DNA from 2 places in the Devosia lucknowensis genome. Region 2 is predicted to be linked to the other one. Evidence: riboswitches for the same ligand, from Rfam matches in the RefSeq annotation. Region 2 holds a riboswitch; the other holds the start of a gene.
What was found. A riboswitch is a leader RNA that binds a small molecule or an ion and turns the genes downstream of it on or off. The one in region 2 is predicted to bind cobalamin.
Positions count from the first base shown of each region.

Region 1: it holds a riboswitch for cobalamin, as region 2 does, so the genes downstream of both, CCK88_RS08965 (ABC transporter ATP-binding protein) here and CCK88_RS01040 (CbtB domain-containing protein) in region 2, are expected to answer to the same signal.

Region 1 is NZ_FXWK01000001.1:1,828,429-1,835,740, reverse strand. Features, by position in the region: gene CCK88_RS08980 (DMT family transporter) at 1-176, opposite strand, end outside; gene CCK88_RS08975 (FecCD family ABC transporter permease) at 209-1,270, opposite strand; gene CCK88_RS08970 (ABC transporter substrate-binding protein) at 1,401-2,342, opposite strand; gene CCK88_RS08965 (ABC transporter ATP-binding protein) at 2,363-3,157, opposite strand; cobalamin riboswitch at 3,268-3,481, opposite strand; gene CCK88_RS08960 (alpha/beta hydrolase) at 3,598-4,500, opposite strand; gene CCK88_RS08955 (alpha/beta fold hydrolase) at 4,874-5,686, shown strand; gene phoB (phosphate regulon transcriptional regulator PhoB) at 5,721-6,422, opposite strand; gene phoU (phosphate signaling complex protein PhoU) at 6,597-7,307, opposite strand.
Region 2 is NZ_FXWK01000001.1:209,746-217,057, reverse strand. Features, by position in the region: gene cobN (cobaltochelatase subunit CobN) at 1-897, opposite strand, end outside; gene CCK88_RS01060 (hypothetical protein) at 897-1,316, opposite strand; gene CCK88_RS01055 (hypothetical protein) at 1,313-1,753, opposite strand; gene cobW (cobalamin biosynthesis protein CobW) at 1,750-2,796, opposite strand; gene CCK88_RS01045 (CbtA family protein) at 2,793-3,542, opposite strand; gene CCK88_RS01040 (CbtB domain-containing protein) at 3,602-3,784, opposite strand; cobalamin riboswitch at 3,838-4,054, opposite strand; gene CCK88_RS01035 (hypothetical protein) at 4,074-4,700, opposite strand; gene CCK88_RS01030 (DUF2164 domain-containing protein) at 4,816-5,067, shown strand; gene CCK88_RS01025 (DMT family protein) at 5,149-5,505, shown strand; gene aztD (zinc metallochaperone AztD) at 5,604-6,785, opposite strand; gene CCK88_RS01015 (zinc ABC transporter substrate-binding protein) at 6,997-7,312, opposite strand, start outside.

The DNA.
Region 1 (7,312 bases), 1.6 Mb from region 2:
AGGATCAGCACGGCAAAGACAGTGCCGACACCATGGGCCAGCCACGACGAGAACAGCGGACCGCCATAGCGCCCGGCCTCGCCATTGACGAACACAGCCATGGTGAGGAGGCCGCCGCTGCCAAAGGCGGCCAGCAGGTGCAGCGGGCTGGGCCGCTGAGCAGTGGGGAAGTTCATCAGTCGATCCGACTCAGGGAGGTCGTCCGAGCTTAGCCCATGCTGGCGTTGCGGCGTAGCAGGCCGAGGAAGAAGATGCCGCCCACAAGGCCCGTGATGATGCCGATGGGCAGATCCTGTGGGGGGATAATGACGCGGGCCAGCATATCGGCCGCGACAAGGAAAATTGCGCCGACCAGGGCCGACAGCGGCAGGACCCGACGATAGTCTCCGCCCACGACCATGCGCACGATATGCGGGATCATGAGGCCGACGAAGGAAATGACGCCGGAAAAGGCCACGGCGGCCCCGGTGAGAATAGCGCAGGCCACAAAGACTGCGAGACGGAACCGGCCGGCGGGAATGCCGAGGGCCGTGGCGGATTCATCGCCCAGGGTCATGGCGTTGAGAAAACGGGCCCGGCCGATCAGCCAGGCGCCGCAGATGGCAAGAGCCCCGAGTGGAAACACCAGCTGGCTCCATTGCGCAAGACCGAGGCCACCCAGCATCCAGAAGAGCACCGTGTGGGCGGCGCGGGGATCGCCGAGAAAGATGCCGAGGCTGCCGGCCGAGGTGATGACGAAGCTGACCGCGACGCCGGCAAGCACAAGACGGCTCGCCCCGGTCGAGCGGGTAAGGGTGGCGGCGCCGACGACGATGAAGGTTGTGAGGAGCGCGCCGACAAAGGCGAAGATGGGCAGGGTGGCCAGCCCGAAAATCATGCCGACATGGAGTAGCACGATGATGGCGCCCAGCGCCGCGCCGGACGAGATGCCGAGCAGATGCGGGTCGGACAGGGGATTTCGGGTGACCGACTGCAGGGCCGCGCCCACCAAAGCGAGGCTTGCGCCGACGATGGCCCCGAGGATCACGCGGGGCAGGCGGACCTCCCAGACGATGTTGTCACGTCCGGGCGACCAGGTGACCTCGACGCTGCCTGGTGCCAGATGGCTGGCGATGACGCCCCAGACGACGTGCGGCTCGATGCCGACGGCGCCGACACTGACGCCCAGGGCCATGGTGGCGACAAGGATGAGAGCCAGGGCGGCCACGAGCAGCGGGACGTGGTGGAGGAGCCAATGGCGCGGACCGTGGACGAGGTGGTGGTGGGACATGTCGTTCCGTTTAGGGAGAACCCCCACCCGACCTCCCCCTGAAGGAGGAGGAGGGGTGTATCGAGCGGGTGGAGATGGCGCGGTATAGTAACGGATGGCTCACCCTGGCAGACCAGGGTGATTGTGGTGTCTATTCCCGAAACGCTGCGGCGAGGCGCTTGATGGCTTCGATATTGCGGGGACCGGGGGTGGCCTCGACATATTCGAGGACGACAAAGTTGTCGTTGGCAACGGCAGGGATGTCCTTGAAGGCCGGGTTGGACTTCATGAAGGCAATTTTTTGTTCAGCGGTGACCTCACCGTAATTGACGATGACAACGACATCGGGATTGCGCTCGATCACCGGCTCCCAACCGATCTCCACCCAGGACGAATCCAAGTCGTCCATGATGTTGGTGCCGCCGGCCGCTTCGATCAGCGCGGTGGGCATGGCGAAATTGCCAGCAGTAAAAGGTTTGTCCTCACCCGAGTCGTAGACGAAGACACGCGGGGCGCTTTCGAGCGCCGGCAGGCCCTCGTCAAAGCTCTCGAGCTCGGCCTTGTAACCGTCGACGAGCGCGATGGCGCGTTCCTCGACGCCGAAGATGCGGCCCAGGTTGAGAAGGTCGGCATAGAGATCGTCGATGGAGGCCTTGGACTTCTGCATGATGTGGATGCAGCTCTCGGTGAGCTCGTAGACGGCGATGTCGAACTCGGCGAGGGATTGCGGCGTGACTTCGCCGCCGACGCGCATGCCGTAATTCCAGCCGGCAAAGTAGAAATCCGCATCCGCTCCCAGGAGCACTTCCTTGGTCGGGTAGTTGGGCGACAGTTCGGGCAATTCGGCGACGCCTTCGCGCAGCCGCTCATCGAGGGTCTTCCAGTCGGAAACGCCGGTATAGCCGGCCATGTGACCGGTGAGATCGAGCGCCAGCATCATCTCGGTCAAATTGACGTCGTTGGAAATGGCGCGCTGTGGCGCCGCATCGAAAGTGACCTCGCGATCACAGCTCTGGACGGTGACAGGAAAGGTGGAGGCGAAAGCCGGACTGGCGAAAATCGATAGCGCGGCGAGAGCGGATAGGCGACGCATGTTTGGCTCCTGTTGAACGATCAATCGAGGTGGAAGGAAAAGCGCGGCTGCCCGGTGGTGGGGTGACGATCCACAACGGTGCCCACGGAAAAGGTGGCGCGGATGGCATCGGGCGTGAGGACATCGAGCGGGGCGCCCAGGGCGACCTGCCGGCCACGCTCGAGCACGAGGACCGCATCGGCATGGGCGCTGGCCAGCGCCAGATCGTGCAGCGAGACCACCACGGTGGCTGGCAGGCGGGAAAGGAGAGCCAGGACTTCGAGCTGGTGGCGAATGTCGAGATGATTGGTAGGCTCGTCGAGGATCAGCAGATCTGGCCGCTGGACAAGAGCCCGCGCGATCATGACGCGCTGTTTTTCGCCGCCAGAAAGAGTTGCGAAGTCGCGACCGGCGAGATGGGCCAGTTCCATGAGGTCGAGCGCCTGCTCGACCGGTTCATAATCGTGGCCACCGCCGCCGGGCTGATGCGGGATAAGGCCAAGCTCGACGATTTCGGCGACCGAAAGGGCAAAATCGGAGGCACCTTCCTGCAGGACGGTGGCGACGCGGCGCGCACAATCGCGCGGAGAGAGTTGCCAGATATCGGTTTCGTCGAGCCGCACATGCCCGGAGGAGGGGCGATGATAGCGATAGAGGCAGCGCAGGAGGCTGGATTTGCCGGCGCCGTTGGGACCAACGACGGCCAGCATTTGTCCTGGCGCGACTGAAAAGGACAGATCCTCGACGATGGATGCATGACCCGATGGTCCCCAGGCGAGGGACGAGACCGTGAGCTTGGCAGGGCGTTGGCTGGAAAGGCGATCAGGCAAGGTCACGGCGCATACCCACAGACATGGGGTATCCGCCGGGCAAACCGATCAGCTTCAGACTCGCAATGAAAATAGTCGCGTCTGCCATCGTCTTCCCCTTGGCTCACCCCGGCCAGGTCTCAGTACAGTCGACGGCAGGTCTCCTGGCTTGCGGGTCACAGCGCTTCCGAACCTTCCCGGCCGAGGCCAGTGGCATTGACGGAAGAACTCACCGCTCACAGTTGCGGGGGCAGCCACGGTCTTGCGCCCTGATGGGTACGTCGCACCGTGTTCCCTTTTAATCCCCCTTGGGTGTTGCCCGCGGGGAAACCAAACGACGGGTGGGTTATGGGCGAGGGGCGTGGGGGAAGTCAATGGGGACTGGCCGACCGATGGGTAGACCGTTCGCAAAAAGCCTTCCGGCCCCATGCCGGATGGGCAGGGGCCGGAAAACGACGACGCGGAGATCAGTCCTTGAGCGTGCGGGTGAAGAAATCAACGAGAGCGTCGGTGACCTCGGGAACACTGGTCATCTGTTCAAAATCGTGGCCCACGCCATCGACCACGACCAGCGTGGCATCGACGCCGCCGGCCTCGAGGGCCGCATAGAGGCGTTCGCTTGAACTGAGCGGAACAACCTGATCTTCGGTGCCCTGAATGACGATAACGGGCGGGCTGTCCTCGCCGATATGCGTTTCCGGGAAGGCTTCGCGGACAGCTTCGGCATTGGCCTTGTCGTGCACGGAAAGGCCCATATGCATGCTGGCAAGATCATAGCCAGGCTCGCCAGTCTCGCCGAAGTAGGCGGCCGGGTAAAAGGTGGCGATGGCCTGGACTTCCGAGGAAACATCGGAGAGACGCTCATCCACATAGTCTGGATCATTGCCGGTCAGGCCGGCCATCAGCGCGAGGTGACCGCCCGCGGATGGGCCGAAGACAGCGATGTTATCGGCATCGAGATTGTAAAGGTCCGCATTGGCGCGGAGGTAGCGCACGGCCGCCTTCACATCCTTCTGCGGCTCGGGGAACTTGGCTTCGCCGATGCCTCGGTAGTCGATGGTCGCGACGGCAAAGCCGGCCTCGGCAAAACGGACGAGCTGCGGGATCAGGCGTTCGCGCTCGACGGCGCGCCAGCCGCTTCCCGTAATGAAAACGATGACAGGCGCGGGCTCGGCGGAGGTTGGGCGGATCAGATCGAGATACAGCTCATTGCGCATGAGGCCGAGGGCGGATGTCGAATACTGGATATCGGAATAGAGCTCGACACCGCTGAACTGAACCTGCGTTGCGTCGATGTTGACCGTTTCCGCCACGGAAACAGAGGTCGCAAGGGCGGCAAGAGCCGCGCCCAAAAGCGTGCGCTTCAGCATTTGATTTCTCCTCAAAACTGCGGGCCTGGACGTGGTCTCTATGGTCCCGCGCCGGACCTGAGCAGAAGCGCTCAATGGTGCCAGCCGCCACAAGCAAGCAGAGGGCAGGACTTGTTGTCAACAATTGAAGATGCAAAAACTTTTTGCAACTCAAGTCATACTTTTGAATTTATCGTTCTTATTCAGTGGCTAAAGAAGAATCGACGCTGGGCATTCCAGCGGGACTTGTAACCAAAATTTACAACTAATGGGTGTCGATGGGCCGGATCCGAGTCGCGAGCGGAAGGCAACATTTCCGTCATTCCGGAACGGTGGAGTCGTGGCGCCGTTCTGGTGGGGAGATTTCGTTCTTACGCCAAAAAGGAGAGCATCCATGGCGACCCAATCGATCGGCCTGCACACTGAAGACACCGGCGGCAGCGGCCGCGCCGTTATCCTGATCCATGGCTGGCCGCTTTCAGGCAAGGCTTGGGAGCATCAGGTGCAGGCGCTGGCCGGGGCCGGTTTTCGCGTCATCACCTATGACCGGCGCGGGTTCGGTCAATCGGACAAGCCCGAGAGCGGGTTCGATTATTCGACGCTGGCGAATGACGTGGCAGACATCATCGAGGCCAAGGCCCTCACCGACGTGTCGCTGGTGGGCTTTTCGATGGGCGGGGGCGAAGTCGCCCGCTATGTCGCCGAGCATGGCGAGAGCAAGCTGCATTCGGTCGTCTTCGCGGCGGCAGTGCCGCCCTACATGATGAAGACGCCTGATAACCCCGATGGTCCGCTGACCAAGGAAAAGGCCGACGAGATGGAGGCGGGGATCAAGGCGGACCGCACCGCCTTCTTCGACCAGTTCACCAAGGACTTCTTTTCGGCCAACGGCGTGCTCAAGGTGAGCGAGGACGAGCGGCAAAAAGCGATCGCGCTTTGCCACCAGTCGGACCAGACCGCCGCGCTGGGCTGCATGGCATCGTTCGGCACGACCGATTTCCGCGATGATCTCAAGGCGATCACGGTGCCGACGCTGGTGATCCATGGCGATGCCGACGGGATCGTGCCGGTGGAAGGATCAGGCGCGCGCACGCATGCCGCCATCCCGGGCAGCGAGATGGTCGTGGTGCTTGGGGCGCCGCACGGCTTCAATGTGAGCCATGCCGAGGAATTCAACCGGCACCTGATCGCGTTTCTGCGCAAATAACAGAAAGGGCCCGCTTCGGCGGGCCCTGCTATTTTCAGGCGACGGCGGCGAAGCGCTCGTCGAAGGCGTAGCCTGCGCCGCGCACAGTGCGGATCGGATCGGACTCCTTGCCCCGGTTAATGGCGCGTCGAAGGCGGCCGATATGGACGTCGACGGTGCGCTCGTCGACATAGACGTCGTTGCCCCAGACGCCATCGAGCAGTTGTTCACGCGAATAGACACGGCCCGGGTGGCGCATGAGATATTCGAGCAGCCTATATTCGGTGGGGCCAAGGTGGACGTCCCTGTTGGCGCGGCGGACGCGGTGGGTGGTGCGATCGAGCTCAAGATCGCCGACCTTGAGGGCGGCGGTGACGAGGTTGGGGTTGGCGCGGCGCAGGAGCGCATGAATGCGCGCCAGCAGTTCGGGCACCGAGAAGGGTTTCACCACGTAGTCGTCGGCGCCGGTGGAGAGGCCGCGTACGCGCTCCTCTTCCTCGCCGCGGGCGGTGAGCATGATGATCGGGACGCGGGCGGTTTCCTCGCGGGCGCGCAAGCGGCGGCAGAGCTCGATGCCCGAGATTTCGGGCAGCATCCAATCGAGCAGGATCAGATCGGGCAGTTTTTCGGCGATGGCCTGCTGGGCTTCGTCGCCGCTTTCAGCCGTGACCACGCGAAAACCCTCGGCTTCGAGGTTGTAGCGCAGGAGGATGGCGATATCGCCTTCGTCTTCAACGACGAGAATGGTGGCGGGCATAATGGCGTGCTCCGTCGATCGGACTGACCGAGGTCGCCCGAGAGTTCTGAATTCTTGGCTTTATCCCCACCTCACCTCTCCCTGAAGGAGGGGAGACGGGGAGCGGCGTTCGGACTAAGGCCTCCTCACCCGGCGCGGTGCGCCGACCTCTCCCCAGGGGGAGAGGCAAGGCAATCACGCCTTGATCTGCTGGCGCTGCAGCTGCTGGACGTCGCTCGTCAGCTGCTTGCCGGTGGCCAGATAATAGGCGCGTTCGGCGATATTGGTGGCGTGGTCACCGATGCGCTCGAGGTTCTTGGCGCAGAACAGGAGATGCGTGCAGGTGGTGATGTTGCGCGGATCTTCGAGCATGTAGGTCAGGAGTTCGCGGAACAGCGAGGTGTGCATGGCATCGACCTCGTCATCGCGGTTGCAGACCTCGACCGAAGCGGCCGCTTCGCGGTTGGCATAGGCGTCGAGTGCGTCCTTGACCTGACGCGAGACCAGGGCTGTCATGTTCTTGACGCCGTTGTAGAAGGTCGGCTGCAGGTTGATGCCCTCGAGCTTCAATGAGCGGCGGGCAAGCTGCTTGGCCATGTCGCCAATGCGTTCGAGATCGTTGGCGACGTGGATGGCGGTGATGATGGCGCGCAGATCGCTGGCCATGGGCTGGCGACGGGCGATCATGGAGACGGCCATCTCATCGATCTGGCGCTGCATGTCGTCGATGCGCTGGTCGGCGATGATGGTCACGTCGGCCAGCTCGCGATCGAGCCGGAGGAGTGCACGGGTGCCGTTCTCGATGGCGACTTCGACCTGACCGCCCATTTCGGCGATGGCCTGGGCAAGGGCGGCGAGTTCTTCGTTGTACGACGTGACGATGTGGTCGGTGCCGGTATTGGGCATGGTAA
Region 2 (7,312 bases):
GAGAGAGGAGACCAGCAGCGGTACCGGGGCGAGGCCGTGGGATTCCAGCTCGGCGATCAGCGCTTCGAGCGTGGCCGTGCCGGCGCCTTCAAGGGCGGCGCGGTAGAAGAGGATGGGGATGTATTGGGTGATCGAGCTGAAGGCCCCCTCACCCGCCCTTCGGGCACCCTCTCCCACGAGGGGAGAGGGGGGCACTGCGCGCGTTTCGGCACCGGCGCCTCCCTTCTCCCCTTGTGGGAGAAGGTGGCGCGCAGCGCCGGATGAGGGGGGATACAGCGCCCGCAGGTCTCCCTCATTGGTCATACCGGTTTTGGGGTGCCAGAGGCCGAACCGGGGGAAGGGTTTGACTTCGATGTTCGGCAGCAAGGCCCCCTCACCCGGCGGCTGCGCCGCCGACCTCTCTCCCAGAGGGTTAGGTGCCGCAAGGGCGGCAAAGGCTGCCAGGATCGCGTCGGCATTGTCGGGGCCGCCTGATATGAACAGGCGGTGGAGCGTGGTCCAGTCATCGGGGTGGACGGTGGAACGGGCCTGAAGGATCGGGTCGGGATTGGCGTCGCCGGGCAAAAGGACGAGGGGAATGCGTCTGTTGGCGCAAAGGGCCGTCAGTTCATCGACGCCATACTGGAAATAGGCCGCGCCGCCGATGAGGCGGAGAACGACGAGCCGGGCATGGGCGACCGTCTGTTCCAGCCACATGTCGACGGAGAGATTGTTGACGAGGCGCAGCGTATTAGCGAGACGCAGGCCTGTCTCCCCAGCCCGGTCGACGGCGCCGGCCAGCATGGCCAGTTCGCTATCGGCCGAAGAGGCGAAGATGTAGGCGCCGGGGGACTGGGCAAGGTCGATGGCCTCGCCTTCCTGCTGGATGGCACCGGCCTGGGCGGAGAGCAGGTGCATCAGCGCTTGCCTCCCGGAAGGGCCGTGGCGCACAGCGCAATCGCGCCGCAGAAGGCGGCAAGAGCGGCGAAATAGATGTTGGGCGGCATGAAGGCGAGGAACAGCGCCATGAATGGCCAGACGAGGATTGCGCTCGTGAGCCCACCGATCAGGATGGCCGCAAGGACGCGGCGGCCGAGGCTCCAACCGGGTGGCACGACACGCCACAGCAGGGCCGCGGCCAGCGCGGGCAGGAAACCGGCGATATAGCCAAACGCGAGGTAGAGAGCGATACCATAGGCGAGATAATCGAATATCGTGTCCGGGTTCTGCGAGGCGGCGAGAGCGAGCATGATGACGCTCATCGTCACCGCGCCCACCAGGGGGCCGAAGGCCACGATGATGAAGGTGCGCGGCAGGGGTTTTGCTGCTTGCGTCACGTGTCCACCTTCCGGAAGGGCAGCGCCGTCGCGACCAGCGAGAGTGCGCCGCACAGCGCGCCGATCAGGATGATCTGCTCATTGACGATCGGCTGCCGCTCGAGCGCCGAGATGGACAGGAAAACGCCCAGCGCACCGCACACGGCCCCGATCACCAGATAGGCCAGCACCAGTCGCGGCCACGACCAGACCCGCCAGATCGGTTCGACCACCCAGTAGACTGTTGCGGCCAGCACCGATGGAATGAGCCCGAACATGTAGGCGGAGGCGAGGATGAAGATCACCAGCTCCACCGGCTCGAACGAGCCTCCGGGGAGCGGCTCCACGAGCACGGTCGCGATGAAGAGACAGATGGCGCCCACCAGCGGGCCGAGCAGGACGATGGCCGCGATACGGCCATTGCCCGGACGAACTGCGCTGGCAGGCGCCCCGATCATGCAGCCGCCTGAAGGCTCTGGGTGATGGCGGCGCGGTCCAGCGGTTGCTCGCCGATGACGACAAGCGAGGTCACCCGGGCTTCCCCGGGCTTCCAGGGGCGGTCGAAATAGGCGGTAACGCGGGGGCCGACGGCCTGGATGGCGAGGCGCGCAGCTGCGCCGGGGACGGCCGCGAAGCCCTTGAGGCGCAGGACATCATGCGCCTTGATTGTGTCTTCGATGGTCGCCAGCAGATGGTCCTTGCCCTGAATGGTGGAGAGGGTCAGCGAGAAGCTGTCGAAATCGTCATGTTCGTGGGTTTCGCCACCATGCTCCAACTCGTGATGGCTGGGGCGATTGGCGATGTCGCTCTCGGACGACATGCCCATGCCGAGCAGCGCCGTGATATCGACATGGCCATTGGCCGCACGGACGATGCCGACACCGGGGCGCAGTTCGGCGCGGATGTTCTGTTCGACCTTTTCAAGTGTCGCCGGATCGACGAGGTCGGTCTTGTTGATGATGACCATGTCGGCGGCCGAGAGCTGGTCCTCGAACAACTCGCCGAGCGGGGTTTCGTGATCGAGCATCTCGTCCTGGCGGCGCTGGGCGTCGACGGCGGCTTCGTCGCTGGCAAAGCGACCTTCTGAGAGCGCGGCCGCATCGGCGACGGTCACGACGCCGTCGATAGTGACCTGCGCCTTGATCTCGGGCCAGTTGAAGGCGCGGATCAGCGGTTGCGGCAGCGCCAGGCCCGAGGTTTCGATGACGATGTGATCGAATTTCTCCTCGCGCGCCAAGAGCGCCTGCATGGTGGGAATGAACTCGTCGGCGACGGTGCAGCAGATGCAGCCGTTGGAGAGTTCGACCATGTCCTCCTCGCGACAAGTCTCGTCGCCGCAGCCGGCGAGGATGTCCTTGTCGACGCCAAGATCGCCGAACTCGTTGATGATCAGTGCAATGCGCTTGCCCTTGGGCGCATGGGCCAGCATGTGACGGACCAGGGTGGTCTTGCCGGCGCCGAGGAAGCCGGTGATGACGGTGGTGGGGATCTTGGCGGTCATGCCTTGGCTCCGTTGAGTTGGGGGGCCGGACGGGCGGCCAGGAAATCGGCCATCCAGCCGAAGGCGAGGCCGAGCACCACCCAGAACAGGGCGCCGTTGTAGAGCACGGCGGAGACGAATTCGGCGGTCATGCGCGGCGGGACGCCGGTGGGATCATCGGGCGCCTGCGGGGCTGCGATGAGCTGGGGCAGCAGGATCAGAGCCACGGCGACGGCCAGTGCCCAGGGGGCGCGGACCTTGGCGACCAGCACCAGGGCCGCGCCGGTGCCGATGGCGGCGCTAAACCACCAGATCTGGCGCGCCAGCGTATCGGCAACCGGCATGCCGGGCATGCCCGGAGGCAGCCCGAGCGCCGGCGCCAGGGTGAAGGCGGCAAAGCCTCCGACACCCCAGAGCAGGCCATTGGCAAAGGTGACCGGGAGGTTGAACAGCACGGAGACCGCCCCGATGATCAACGCATAGCCGGCGGCCATCAGGATGTTGGAAAAGACGGTGAAGGCGGTGCGCTCGAGACCGTCCTGAGGCATCCATTCGTCGTCTCCGTGCTCGTGGGCCGAGACGGCGGCGGCATCGTCATGCTCATGCGCTGCGGTGCCTTCAGCGTGTACGTGAGCCTCTCCACCCGAGCCTTCAAAGGATTCGGCGGCGAAAATCAGCGGGGTGACACGCCAGGCCTGAAAGGCGGATGTGGCGAGGCCAGCACAAAGCGCTGCGACCAGCGCAGCAAAAAACAGATTGCGAAACATCGTTTGCTCTTTCGATCCGGATCACGCGGCCGCGTCGTACGGCGGCGCGAAACGCTGCCTCAGTGGCAGGGGAAGCCCATGGCGTGGCGGGTGTCGTGTGCGCCGTTGTGCAGGCGATAGTCGCCGGCAAAACCGGTGCCCACGAGCAGCGTCAGACCCAGCATGAGAGCCAGGAGGCCAGCAACGAGGCGCTGGGACAGGGAAAGAGAAGACAGGCCGGTCGAAACGGCGGAATTATTCATGTGGCACCCTCCGTGCGCGGAATAGATATGGACCCATGCGGGTCCGGCTATCCTGATTGCTCAGGGCAAGGGCAGGTCTCCTGGCTCACGGTGAATGCAGCGCTCTCGTCTTCCCGGTCCTTGCGATCGACCAGTGACGCATGAGAGCGCCCACCGCTTACAGTTGCGGGGGCAGCCACGGATTTGGTCCCTTATGGGTACGCCGCACCGTGTTCCCTTTTGATCCCCTCGCGCTCAAGCGTCCGGGGAACCATTGCGGGACCACGATTACGCCCGACGCCCGATGGGGTCAATCGCGGAAATCGGGGTGCGGATAGCCGATGGAGACCACCTGGACATGCGCACCCACGGTTTCGAGCAGCGGTTCTGTCGAGGGGACCTCGCGATCGCCCCATACCGCGTCGGTATTGACCTTGACCGGCCTGTCGTCGGGCCCGAAGCGGAGCGAGAGATAGCAACCGCCCTCGATGTCGGAGAGAACACCGGTCCTGAAGCTGGCAAAGCCGCCGTAGTCCCAGCCGAACCCATTGAGGGTGAAGGCGTCGCCATTGATTGCAGCGACTTCGGCGACGCTCATGCCGTCATGGATCCCGCCGGGACCGGACATGGTCGGCGGCAGTTCGACGCTGCCGAGGTCGGTGCGCTCGTCCTCGTTCCACCAGGTGAATTCGAGCATGCGGTCGGGATCGTCGGGGAAGACTCGCGTGGCCTGCATGTCCATGCCTTCCGGACCGGGCACGGTGCCGGTCCAGACATTGTCGGCGCCGTAGATTTCGATGAGGCGGGCCTCGGAACTGTCGATGGCGAAGGCCCCTTCGCAGGCTATGGCCTCGCGCGGCGGCTTTTCCTTGGCCAGCGCTACGGGCGTGAACAGCAGGGGCGAGGCAAGCAGGACGCGGAGCAGACGGGCGGACATGGATCGGGACCTCCTCGGGCCAGCGCCAGATTGGCGCAGGGCATGACACATGCACAAGAGGCGACTCGCGATATGAATGGGACCTGAAGACCCATTCTGCGCACGAGGCCACGCCATGAAACCCATCACATTCAGCCGCGACGAGACCAAGGCCATCGTGGGCGACATCCAGGACTATTTCCGCGAGGAACTGGACCAGTCGATCGGCGCCATTCCGGCGGAAATGCTGATGCAGTTCTTTGCCGAGAAGATGGGCGCCTATTTCTACAATCGCGGGCTCTACGATGCACAGGCGCTGGTGCGCAAAAAGCTCGACGACGTCAGCGACGAAATCTTCGGCCTCGAGCGGCCGACAAAGGCCCGGTAGCGCAAAAATCCTGCTTTCGCCGGCCCACGGCGGTGCTAAAAGAGCCGGCCGGCACAGCCGGTTCTTTCACGTGGTGTTTGCATGGGCTTCAACGTCCCTACCCTTGCCCCCATCGGGCTGCTGATCGCTTCCAACCTATTCATGACCTTCGCCTGGTACTGGCACCTCAAATTTCACAGCGTGGCGCTGTGGGCCGTGGTGCTGATCAGCTGGGGCATCGCCTTCTTCGAATACTGGCTGGCCATTCCCGCCAACCGGCTGGGCAGCGAGGTCTATTCGGCGTCAGAGCTCAAGACCATCCAGGAAGTCATCTCGCTCAGCGTGTTCGCGCTGTTCGCCGTGCTCTACCTGGGCGAGAAGCTGACGTGGAACCACGCAATCGGTTTCGGGTTCATCGGCCTCGGCGCGTTTTTCATCTTCAAGGGCCCGCTGAAGTAGGGCCATGTCCTGTCGTCATGGCGGCCCCGGCCATCCATGCCGAAAAAAGCACCACCGGGACAAGCCCGGTGGTGACGAAGGATGGATGATTTCGTCGTTCAGTGGATGGTGCCCGCGCCACCTATGGCGACAATCGTGTAGGGCAATCCGGACACCGGAATGTCGCCGGTGATCTCGAAGGTCCCGGCGTCCACAAGGTGTACCTTGCCCTCGCTGGGGTCGGTGACGGCGATGACATCGCCGGCGACAGCGACGCGGGGACGCGGCAGGCTCCAATCGCCATCCATGGAATAGGGTTCGGTGACGGTCACTGCCGCGGTGAACTGGCCGCTGACGACGTCGAGGCGGCGCAGATTTCCGTCCTCGGTGAAGACGTAGGCGAATTTGGGCCGGATCGGATCGGTGACAAAGTGCACACGGCGCGTCGGCAGGTCCACGAGGCGATAGGGCGTTTCTTCGGCGGGATCGACGATGACCACCTTGTCCGCACCGTAGTTGCCCAGGAAGTATTGCATTCCCTGTCCGCCGACCAGCGTCGTGACCTTGCCTTCGGGCAGGCCGGCATAGTCGATCTTTTCGACGGAAGGCTCGCCCGAGCCGGATACGATCAGCAGGCCATCGCCGCATCCGACGGCGAGAAGGTTGCCCGATGTCGCCTCACCATGCAGGTCCGGACAGGGATGTGTGTCACCGACCTTGTCGCCATGCGGATCGATCACGTCGAGCCCGAGGCGCGGCTTCTTTTCGTCTTCCGAATCGGCAACCGAGACCAGGGTGTAGTCGCCCCAAGGGATGGCCACGCCATGATGCGGCGTGCCGCTGTCGAGCCGGGTGACTTCGGGCGCGCCATTTTCGACCCAGCCAGCCGGGCTGAACAGGTCCACGAGGCCCGAGCCATCGAAGAAAAGGGCAACCTGTCCGTCATGCTCGACGAAATGGGCGGGCTTCTCGCCGGTCAGAACGCCCTCGACGAGCGAGGGATCGGCGATGTCGATATCGCCATGATCGCCATGATCCTCGATGGTGATGCCGGAGCGGATGGCCGACACCTGGTTGCCCGCGCCCTGCACGGCAAAGACGGTGCCACCAGTGGCGTAGAGGCTGGCAGGGCTCGCGAGCGGGAAGCTGGCGAGTTCATCGCCAGTGGCAAGATCGAGGGCGGTCACCTTCGGCTCGGTATGATCGCCGACTAAGATGCGCCAGGCCGTCGCTTCCTCGGCGAGGGCAGGACCGCTCAGCGCCGTGGCGGCGAGGAGCGCGATCGAGAGGCGTGCATTCATGACAATTTCCTTTATGTTAGAACATTACAGGTTGGGGCATGCGGGGCGGATTTGACGGCAAGCGTAAGGGGGTTGGGGCATGTCGTGGTGGGACCGCGTCAGCCGCCGCGGCGATGCTTCGGACACGAAGGTGCCCTGCCCTCGCCCGTCCGGGCGAGGGGATGGATCGCATCAATGAGCAGTGATCAGCGCAGGCGGGGACGAAAGACGATCAGGACAGGCAATCCACAAGACCGCCTGCCAGGCCGCGCAACAGTTCGGGGTAAAGATCGACGCCTTCGGCAAGGGCGCTGCCTTCGGGATCGAGCACACCTGCCTTGGCCGTCGTGCCTTCAACGATGGTGTTGATGATGGCAGGCTCGAAATTGGGTTCAGCAAAGACGCAGGCGGCGCCCAGTTCCGCAACCTTGGCGCGCAGCTCGTCGATGCGGGCTGCCCCGGGCATGGCTTCGGGCGAGACGGTCACCGTCCCGGCCACATCGAGGCCGAAGCGGTTCTCGAAATACTGGTAGGCGTCGTGGAAGACG